Regions from separate parts of the Algoriphagus sp. 4150 genome, predicted to be linked through region 1. Evidence: riboswitches for the same ligand, from Rfam matches in the RefSeq annotation. Region 1 holds a riboswitch; each other region holds the start of a gene.
The links. Region 1 has a riboswitch for thiamine pyrophosphate ahead of thiS (sulfur carrier protein ThiS). Riboswitches for the same ligand answer to the same signal wherever they lie in the genome.

Region 1 (3,281 bases):
GGCGACTTTTGCGCCCTCAGCAGGAAGTGTTTCATCGTGAAATTCACGTGCTGTGTCCGGATCCAGCGATAAGTTGAACTGATCTTCCCATCTGAACTCGAAGCGGGCTTTACTCAACGCATTATCCCGGTATTGTGCTCCGGGATGCCCTTTTGCCAAATCCGCAGCGTGCGCAGCCAGCTTATAGGTGATCACTCCTGTTTTCACATCTTCTCTGTTTGGCAAGCCTAGATGTTCTTTTGGCGTGACGTAACATAGCATCGCAGTACCAAACCAACCAATCATCGCAGCACCGATTGCCGAAGTAATGTGATCGTAGCCCGGTGCAATATCCGTAGTCAAAGGCCCTAAGGTATAGAAAGGAGCCTCTTGACATTCTCTTAACTGCTTGTCCATGTTTTCCTTGATCATGTGCATAGGCACGTGTCCGGGACCTTCTATCATCACTTGCACGTCGTGTTTCCAAGCGATTTTTGTCAGTTCGCCCAATGTTTCCAGCTCGGCAAATTGTGCAGCATCGTTTGCATCGGCGATCGAGCCCGGACGGAGACCATCTCCAAGAGAGAAAGCCACATCGTATGCCTTCATGATTTCACAAATGTCCTCGAAATGCGTGTAAAGGAAATTCTCTTTGTGATGTGAAAGACACCATTTTGCCATAATAGAACCGCCACGGGAGACGATTCCCGTCATTCGCTTGGCTGTCAATGGAATGTATCTCAAAAGCACACCGGCATGGATGGTGAAATACGATACACCTTGCTCGGCTTGCTCGATCAACGTATCCCTGAAAATCTCCCATGTCAAATCTTCTGCTTTACCTTTTACTTTTTCGAGTGCCTGATAAATCGGAACAGTTCCTATCGGGACGGGTGAGTTGCGGATAATCCATTCTCTAGTCTCGTGAATATTATCCCCGGTAGACAAATCCATAATGGTATCTGCACCCCAACGGCAAGCCCACACTGCTTTCTCCACTTCTTCTTCAATGGATGAAGTCACGGCACTGTTACCGATATTTGCATTGATCTTCACCAAGAAATTACGTCCTATAATCATCGGCTCGCTTTCCGGGTGGTTGATGTTATTTGGGATAATGGCTCTTCCCGCTGCTATTTCATCGCGTACGAATTCAGGTGTGATGAGATTTTTAGGAGTATTCGCACCGAAACTTTCGCCTATATGCTGCGCACACATCGTATCGTATTCGCCGTTCCATTGCGCTTTCAAATCTTCTATCCGTTGATTTTCGCGAATGGCAATATATTCCATTTCAGGTGTGATAATTCCTTTTTTGGCATAGTGCAACTGTGACACATTTGCACCGTTTTTCGCCCGCAGAGGTTTTGCAATATGCTCAAAACGCAAATGATCCAACGAACTGTCGTTCAATCGTTCCTGTCCGTAATCTGAAGTTGAGGATTCCAGACGCTCCACATCCCCGCGGTCAAGAATCCACTGCTCTCGGATGCGCGGCAATCCTTTTTTGATATCTATTACAGCATTTTCATCCGTATAGGGTCCACTTGCGTCATATACAGTCACCGGCGGATTCTTCATTGTTCCTCCGCTGAACAACTTCGTAGGCGAGACCGCAATTTCACGCATCGCTACTTTGATATCGTGGATTTTTCCCGGTACATACACTTTTTTAGAGCCGCTTATAGGTCCTTTTGAAATACTGCCCTGCATGGGTGATTTGTCTTTTTTGCTCATAACTTACCCTCCTTGAGTTGCTTTGATGATCAATAAATTATCGTTTGCTTTTAAGTAGGTCTTTGCCCACTCTGTCTTGGGTACAATGGTTTCATTGATTGCCACAGCAATACCATTTTGTTTTTCGCCTATCTGACGAAAAACAAAGTCTGAAACCGATGTTTCTTCCTGTACCTCCTGAGTTTGATTGTTATATGTTATCTCCATCCTGTAAAAATTATATACTTCAGGGGAGACACAGCACGTGTATCACTTAGCTTTTTCCTTCGGCAGTACTAACTGCATCAGGTTCAAAGGGTATAATCTCAGTCCTTACTGTATTCAGTGAGGACACCCCTAAAGTTTTCCCAAGCTACAAATAAATTGTGAGAGTGGGAAGAAAGAAGGGATGTTTTGTAAATCCCCGTTCTGAATGCCCGCAATGATATCGTTATCTTTAATCCCCCGGTTTAGGGGCTTGACTGTAAGATTTTTTGAGTTGACTGTTTACCATTTTTCATCCTAACAGACTAAGGCATAGCAATCAAAATTCAAACGCTATGCAAAGACATACAAACTCCAAGATTTACGTACTCTGCCTCTGCCTGTTTTTTATGGTAGTCGAAGGTCAATCCCAAGTATTGAAGAAACTCAAAGACCAGGTGACAAACAAAGCCATTTCAGGTGACAATCAAAGTAACGAAGGGAATGGCTTAGGAGGGATTGACCTAGCAGGAATGATGGGACAAACCAAGGATTTTAAAGCTCCTTCTGAGTATAGCTTTGATTTCCAAGTGACCATGGAAATGAACATGGAAAAGGGCAAACCCATGACTCAGGTATGGAAGTACAATGTTCGGGACAGCTATTTCGGTATGGAGACAGCGGGCATGCTGATTATATACGATCTGGATAGTGATGTGATGGTGACTATTAATCCCAAAGACAAAACCTATTCGGCTATGTCCACCTCAATGATGGGGATGTTTGGTAGTGCCGCTGATGCACAGGAAGATGAAAGCATGCCGGAAATGATCAAGACTAACGAAACCAAAACTATTTTGGGTTACGCCGCAACGAAGTACATCATAGAAGATGAAAACCTGAAAGGTGAGTTTTGGATAGCTCCTGAAGTAAAGTTTGATCAGTCTGCCTTTGCCAAATCCCTAGGTTCTTATTCCAAAAATAAAGTCGCTATACCTGAGAAAATGCAGGGTTTTATGATGGAAATGACAGCTTTCGATAAGAAGGGTAAAATTTCTTCAAATATGAAAGTCATACAACTTGGCGAGATCGAGCAAGTGATTGACATGAGCCAATACAAAAATGGGATGGCCTTTTAAGTCGCTGAATCATGAAACTACTTGCAATCACATTCAATCTGCTGCTGATAGCGGCATCTATGTGCAGTACATCTACTGGGGAGAAAAGTCTCTTGGGTAACACTACCGGTTCCAAAAAGGTGAAAGGTTCCTGCCTGATGGACTATACAGGAGAAAATGAAGGGAAATTTTTCACCGAAGAATTAATCAAAGAATTGGCCAATGGGAATCCGATCAAACCGGATCATTATGAGTCAAGACATA
Region 2 (3,281 bases), on a different contig from region 1:
GATGCTTTTTGTCGTATTTTCTGTACTCATGTCTTCTCCAAAACGACTGCTCTATCAATTCCTTTAAGTGAAGAGAAATACCCAGAATATTCGCTGCAAGCGTAGCTTCGGCAAACTGCAGGAAGGGATATTGGTAAACTGAGGCAGTCAATTGAGCTTTTTCCGGAAGAATTTCAAAGCAACGGTTTAGCGGGACTTCAAGGTCATCGCATCGAAAAGCATGGCTTCCCGTGGCTATCATGCCCATGTAATTCCAGCCGTCAAGAATAGCTACATCTTTTCTGTCGAGGACAAAAGCTTTGATCACCGGCTTTCCTTTTTCATCCAACAGTGCCTTCCCATCCTCCAGTATCTCGCAGTTGGCAGTGAGATGTGTTGCATGCAGGGCTCCGGAAGCGTAGGTCCAACTCCCGGAAATGAGGTATTTGTCACCCACCAAATTGGCTTTTCCTCCTACAAATCCACTTCCTGCCAGGCAGAGTTTTTCGTCTGGGAAAATCTCATTGCGAAGTGACTCTTCCATAAAACCGACAAACCAGGCAGCGCCTGCGCACAGTGTAACTGTCCATCCCAGACTCCCGTCCAGCTTGGCCAGTTTTTCTTCAATTTCCAAGGCTTCCGGCAAGGTACAGCCCAGTCCTCCCAAGTCTTTTGGCACAAAAAGCTTAAACCATTTTTTGGAATAAATCTCAGCCAGCCATTCCTCGGGAAGGTATCCAAGTTCTTCTGCTTTGGTAGCGAGTTCGTGGCTAAACAGTTTCGAATTCTCCATGGCTGTGGTCTAGTTCTTTTTTCCAATCGAAATAACCAAAAACGGCTACGACGAAAAGGAAAATGGTAAGAAATGAGATTAGAATCAGTTGCTTGTGAAAGAGCAAAGGAATGGCTACGATATTTGACACATTCAGCCAAATCCAGTTTTCCAACTTTCTTTTTGCCAAAAGCCACATCCCCGCCCAGGCGGTGGAGGATACAAAGGCATCTACTATAGGCACATCGGAGTCGGTAAAATTGGTAAGTATAAAATAGAGAAATGCCCAGCCGCCCAGAGCGATTGCCCAGGTGATTTTCTGCTCAGTACCTGTACTTCTTGAGATTTGTGATGCCCCGGAGGAAGATCTGTTTTTCCACATGACCCAGCCATAAATACTCATTACTAGGTAATAGGCATTGAGCAGGGTTTCGGCGTAGAGCTTGGCATCCACCAGCAAGAAGCCGGAACATAAGATCCCGATGATGCCGGCGGGATAGAGCAATACATTGTTTTTGCGGGCGAGCAGTACTGAGGTGACTCCAAAACCCACAGCGAACCATTCCAGTACACCCGTGGATTTGATCTGCTCAGCGAGCAGACTCATGTCAATATACAATAGCATTTGAATAACGTTTTAGAATTATTCAAAAAAGGGAGAACAGTAATCTAGTCCCTACGCCGGCATTACCCGGATCAGGTGCTCAGTGATCGCTCACCGATGGGTATGATCTCAGCCCGAAATATTAGGGCACCCCTTAATTGATGGTGCTAAGATAGGGATTAATACATGATTTCGCTCTTCGAGCTGGATCACTCTAAGCTCGCTGCGCATAAACCGGATTTTCCGAAACCTGAGGAATTGCGAAAAATAACCAAGCAGGGAGCTAAAACTGTAGCGAAGCACCGGGAAGCTTTCTTGATGGATTGGGTCAAAAGATGGGAGTGGCTGAAATAGAGTAACAAATCCTAAGACAGATACCTTTATATCAGCTTTGGATAAATTGGATTCTGACTTCATTCCAATTCAGGTATGCACTATTTTAAATAAAAAGACCTATTCCCATAGCCGGGAATAGGTCTCTATCATTTTATATGCGTTGCTTATTTACTGCCGCCATATTCTTGATTTTGTTCTATCAGCGTATTGTCCAACTCCAAAAGTGGAATAGGGAGAATCTCATGCTTTCCTGCCACAAAGCCTTTACTTGCAAGTACTTCGGAAGCTTTTCCATTTCTGATTAGATCGAACCATCTATGTCCTTCTCCTGCGAGCTCCAGACGTCTTTCTTCCAAAACTGAATTTATAGAAACAGGAACAGGTGCTAAGCCGACCCTTGCCCTAACTGCATCTAGCAGAGCCTGTGCTCGGCCGGTATTTCCACCTCCTCTTACCAATGCTTCAGCTTCCAAAAGATAGGAGTCTGCAAGCCGGATTTCATAGATATTCTGACGGAAGTTCAGCTCCATTACTCCACCTCCTGTTGATCTGTCTTTCTGCCGTCCTGCAAACTTCTCCAAGAAATAGCCGGTATTGTTGTAGCCTTTTTCATAAGTAACTGCTCCTGCTTTTTCCAAACTGTCCAAATCTGCAATCGTTGCTGATTTACGGGGATCGTTTTTCATCACTTGATATAAATCCGGAGTAACAGTCAAAAAGCTCCATCCTGAAACATAATCCGGTGCAGTATCTGCGATTGGATTGTAACCTCGGGGGCCTACCATGATGTTCAAAAGATTGCCTTCTGTACATCCTACACACCCCCAATCACCATTTGATGTATTCGTAAAGGATACTTCGAAAATTGACTCCGAGTTGAATTTATTGTCAACTTCAAATAGATCGGAGAACTTGTCCAATAATTTGTATCCATACTGGCTGGTTCCGCCCGGAGTACCGTTTACCATTTCAAATTGCTCTGCTGCCATTTCAAATTTTTCCTGCTGCAAATAGACCTTGCCCAAGACAGCACGGGCCATTCCTTCAGTAGCTCTTCCCGCTTCTGTTTCCAGATTGAGCTGGGTAGGAAGGTTGGGAAGTGCTTCCAAAATATCCGCTTCTATCTGAGCATATACCTCAGCAGGATCTGCCTGTACTACGTCGAACATTTCGGATGTGGAGACCGGCTCTGTGAAAAGCGGTATGTTTTTAAAAAAGCGTACCAGATCAAAATAGAAATAAGCGCGTAGGAAGATAGCTTCTGCACGATAGCGTGCCTTTACTGCTTCATCCATAGGTACTCCGGGAAGTTTTTGTATAAGTACATTTGCGCGAAAAACTCCTGAAAAACCCTTACTCCAAAGATCTCCCTGAGGGCCGTTGGCAGGATCCAGTGTATAATTGGACCACACCTGAATGGAAGTGACATCGTTTGGCCCACCACCACCGGCAAAGTGATCGTCAGATGCAGCGTTAAGAGCAGTCAGTTTGGTGACATATCCTCCGCCCTGCATTCCGACTACGTCATATACAGCTACCAATCCATTGAATGCTTCTTCTTGATTCTGATAATAGTTGGATTCCAGGTCT
Region 3 (3,281 bases), on a different contig from region 1:
TAAATGAATAATCTATCCCTCTTACCTGTAGGTCTCCAAAGAGATTCAAACCGGCAGAAACTTCATGAGTAGCTTTGAGATAGATATTTTGGTCATCTTTGACCGCATTGTTATCGTAGTAGCGGTCCCGGATGTCGGTATCTCCGGCGATTCTGGCCCATATTATTTCTCCAAAGTGATCCCCATCGTAGCGGTTGGCTCCACCACCTAGAACTACATCCCATTTTCCATTGTCGGAGATATAGTTAATGGACGCGACGGCACCATAGAAGTCATTATCCAGCCATCGCCTACGGATAATATCCGTGCTGCTGATCGTCGAATCTCCGATGATGACATCGGGCAGGTTGTAGTTGGCAAAAGCATCATCATCCCGGTATTGCTCATAATAACCACGTCCGTAAGTGTAGTGTAGTGCACCGTTTACTTTCCAATTGCTGCCGAATTTACCTGCATAAATCAATTGATAATGATCTTGCTGATAATTATCCGTTTCGTTTTCGTAGGTGTAGTAGTTGAAGGTTCTGTCATCTTTGAGTTTTGACTCAGGTAGTCCATACCAGCTTTGGTAGGTTTTCTCCTTACCCGAAAAGACATTCAGTTTCAACACATGGTTTTCTCCAAAGTATCCTGCTGAGACGAAATACGAACTCAAATCTGAGCTGGCCCGATCCACATAGCCATCCGAGGTGATTTTGGATAGTCTTGTATCTACAGCAAACCGGTTGTTCAGCAATCCCGATCCGACTTTGACTGTATGTTTGAATGAATTAAATGATCCGACGGAATTATCCACTTGTGCATAAGCGTCGTCATTTCTGGTATCGGTCTGGAAATTAAGACTGGCTCCAAACGTCGCCGCACCATTTGTGGAGGTTCCCACCCCGCGCTGAATTTGGAGATTATCCACTGAGGAAGCAAAATCAGGCATATTCACCCAGAATACACCATGGGACTCGGCGTCATTCATAGGAATACCGTTTACAGTCACATTGATTCTGCTTTGATCTGAACCCCTGATTCTCATTCCTGTATAGCCGATTCCCGCCCCCGCATCGGAAAAAGTCACCACCGATGGTGTGAAGTTCAAGAGTTGAGGCATGTCCTGACCCAAGTTTCGCTTGGCCAAATATTCCTTACTGATCTCCTGAAAAGTGGTGGGAGTGCTCTGTGAAGCCCGGGTTGCGGATACGATAAACTCCTCCGTCATCAGGTCTGTTGGATTCAATCGTATGGTAAGTTCGCCGGAAAATGGCACCTCCAACGTCTGCTTGACGGTACTGTAACCTATATAAGAAACTCGAAGCTCTAGCCTCCCTGTCTGCAATTTATTTATGGTGAAAAGACCATTTTCGTCAGTGACGCCACCTTTTCCCTGATTTTCTGCCCATACTGAGGCTCCCACTAATACTTCGCCGGATGATGCATCCAGCACTTTACCGCTGAGGCTTTGCTGTGCCCAAGCTGAAATTGAGGCTAAGCATAAAGCCAGACCAAGAAATACTTTGTTCATCTGTAATTTTCCCTTGAGGGAGATTGAGTGAAACATGGGAAAGCTCTAGGGAAGCTTGCCGTTTTTGTTTACCCTGTCGCATTGACAAAATTCAAAATCCGGAAGAGTCGCGCTTCGATTATTTGATTTTGTTTGTTGCTACGCTTGTTCATTTCCCTTCGCCGGCATTACCCGGATCAGGTCGTATGGGTATGATCTCAGCCCGTTTTGTTAAGGCACCCCCTATGATCTACAAGCAAAGGTAGTGGGGAAAAGTTGCTTCGCAAATCCGGCGATTAGAAAAGTGGTTTTGACAAATTTCAATTTGTTGGTAAGAAGTCTTTCCTGTGTTTATATTTCTCTCGATTCTTTTTCCTAAATTTCTAATCAAACCCTATTAACCTATGAAAATCTACAAATTGCCTTCGGGCACACTTTTGCTGAATGAAAATCAAGCTTTTTTTGGTCCTGAGATAAATTGGGATATCATGCTGGCCCAAGAAAATCTAAAAGATTACCTGAAAACAGAATCGAAAACGTGGAAGACCATTTCTCCGGAAGAAGGAGATGAATTGATTGCGAAGGGAATTTTGACACCGATGGGAAATCAGGAAATTTGGGCCGCGGGAGTGACTTATTTTCGTAGCCGGACTGCCCGAATGGAAGAATCCCAAGATGCAGGTGGAGCGGATTTCTATGATAAAGTTTACAATGCTGACCGGCCTGAATTGTTTTTCAAAGCAACTGCAAGTCGGGTTTCCGCACCGGGAAGTTCCGTAAATATCCGAAAGGATTCTACTTGGGACGTGCCGGAACCTGAATTGACTTTGGTGGTTTCTCCCTCGGGAAAAATTCAGGGATACACCTGCGGCAATGATATGAGCAGCAGAAGCATTGAAGGAGAAAACCCTCTCTATTTGCCTCAGGCGAAGGTTTATGCAGGATGTGCCGCGATCGGACCTTGCCTTTATATTACGGATAATGCTCTGGAAGACACTGCCACTATCCGATTGGAGATTTTCAGAGATGATATTTTGGCATTTTCGGGCGAAACTGCACTGACCCAGCTGAAGCGTAAGCCTCAGGAATTGGCAGATTGGCTTTTCCGTGCGAATACTTTTCCAATTGGTTGTTTTCTGATGACAGGAACCGGAATTGTTCCGGATGATTTTACACTGGAGGTGGGAGACCGGGTGAGAATTGGAATTGATGAAATCGGTGTGCTGGAGAATAGCATTGCCAAGATCTAAGACAATTGAACCATGGTCTATGATGAATATTTAATTGAGAGATTAGCGTCAAGTTTTCAGCGTAGAGGAGTTGCTTTCAGCACCAAAAGCATGATGGGCGGAATGATTTTCATGGTTGATGAAAAAATGTGCATGGGTCTGGATCGGAATAAGCTTACTTCCAAAGACCGAATGATGGTGCGTATCGGAGAATTTGCTGAAGATCTGTGTATGAAGCGAACAGGCTGCCGACCGATGGAATTCTCCGGCAAACCCTTGAAGGGATTCGTTTATGTAGATCCTGAGGGGTTTGATTTGGAGGAAGATTGGGAGTTTTGGGTGGAAAAGGCGCTGGAATACAATCCATTGGCGAAAAGAAGTAAATAGGGCTTGCTGAAAAACCGTTCGTATGAAAAATGGGTTAATCATTCAATATGATAGCTTTTGATCTATTACCGGAGTTTTTCAGCATGCCCTAAATAGTAGAACTCATTGGTCATTTGCCGGCGTCCTTACTGTGGCAGCGACTGTATCATGACAAGCAATAATGAATGGAAGAG

Region 2: linked by a shared signal. The riboswitch ahead of pnuC (nicotinamide riboside transporter PnuC) and the one ahead of thiS (sulfur carrier protein ThiS) in region 1 are both predicted to bind thiamine pyrophosphate.
Region 3: linked by a shared signal. The riboswitch ahead of J2X69_RS04025 (TonB-dependent receptor) and the one ahead of thiS (sulfur carrier protein ThiS) in region 1 are both predicted to bind thiamine pyrophosphate.

The regions. Positions count from the first base shown of each region.
Region 1 covers NZ_JAVDWS010000003.1:20,585-23,865, reverse strand. Annotated here, with positions in the region: gene thiC (phosphomethylpyrimidine synthase ThiC) at 1-1,716, opposite strand, end outside; gene thiS (sulfur carrier protein ThiS) at 1,720-1,923, opposite strand; TPP riboswitch at 1,961-2,064, opposite strand; gene J2X69_RS06210 (DUF4412 domain-containing protein) at 2,256-3,038, shown strand; gene J2X69_RS06205 (hypothetical protein) at 3,050-3,281, shown strand, end outside.
Region 2 covers NZ_JAVDWS010000037.1:10,848-14,128, reverse strand. Annotated here, with positions in the region: gene J2X69_RS23780 (acyl-CoA dehydrogenase) at 1-772, opposite strand, end outside; gene pnuC (nicotinamide riboside transporter PnuC) at 750-1,376, opposite strand; TPP riboswitch at 1,407-1,520, opposite strand; gene J2X69_RS23770 (hypothetical protein) at 1,542-1,709, shown strand; gene J2X69_RS23765 (RagB/SusD family nutrient uptake outer membrane protein) at 1,856-3,281, opposite strand, start outside.
Region 3 covers NZ_JAVDWS010000002.1:158,243-161,523, forward strand. Annotated here, with positions in the region: gene J2X69_RS04025 (TonB-dependent receptor) at 1-1,513, opposite strand, end outside; TPP riboswitch at 1,650-1,746, opposite strand; gene J2X69_RS04030 (fumarylacetoacetate hydrolase family protein) at 1,897-2,742, shown strand; gene J2X69_RS04035 (TfoX/Sxy family protein) at 2,755-3,108, shown strand.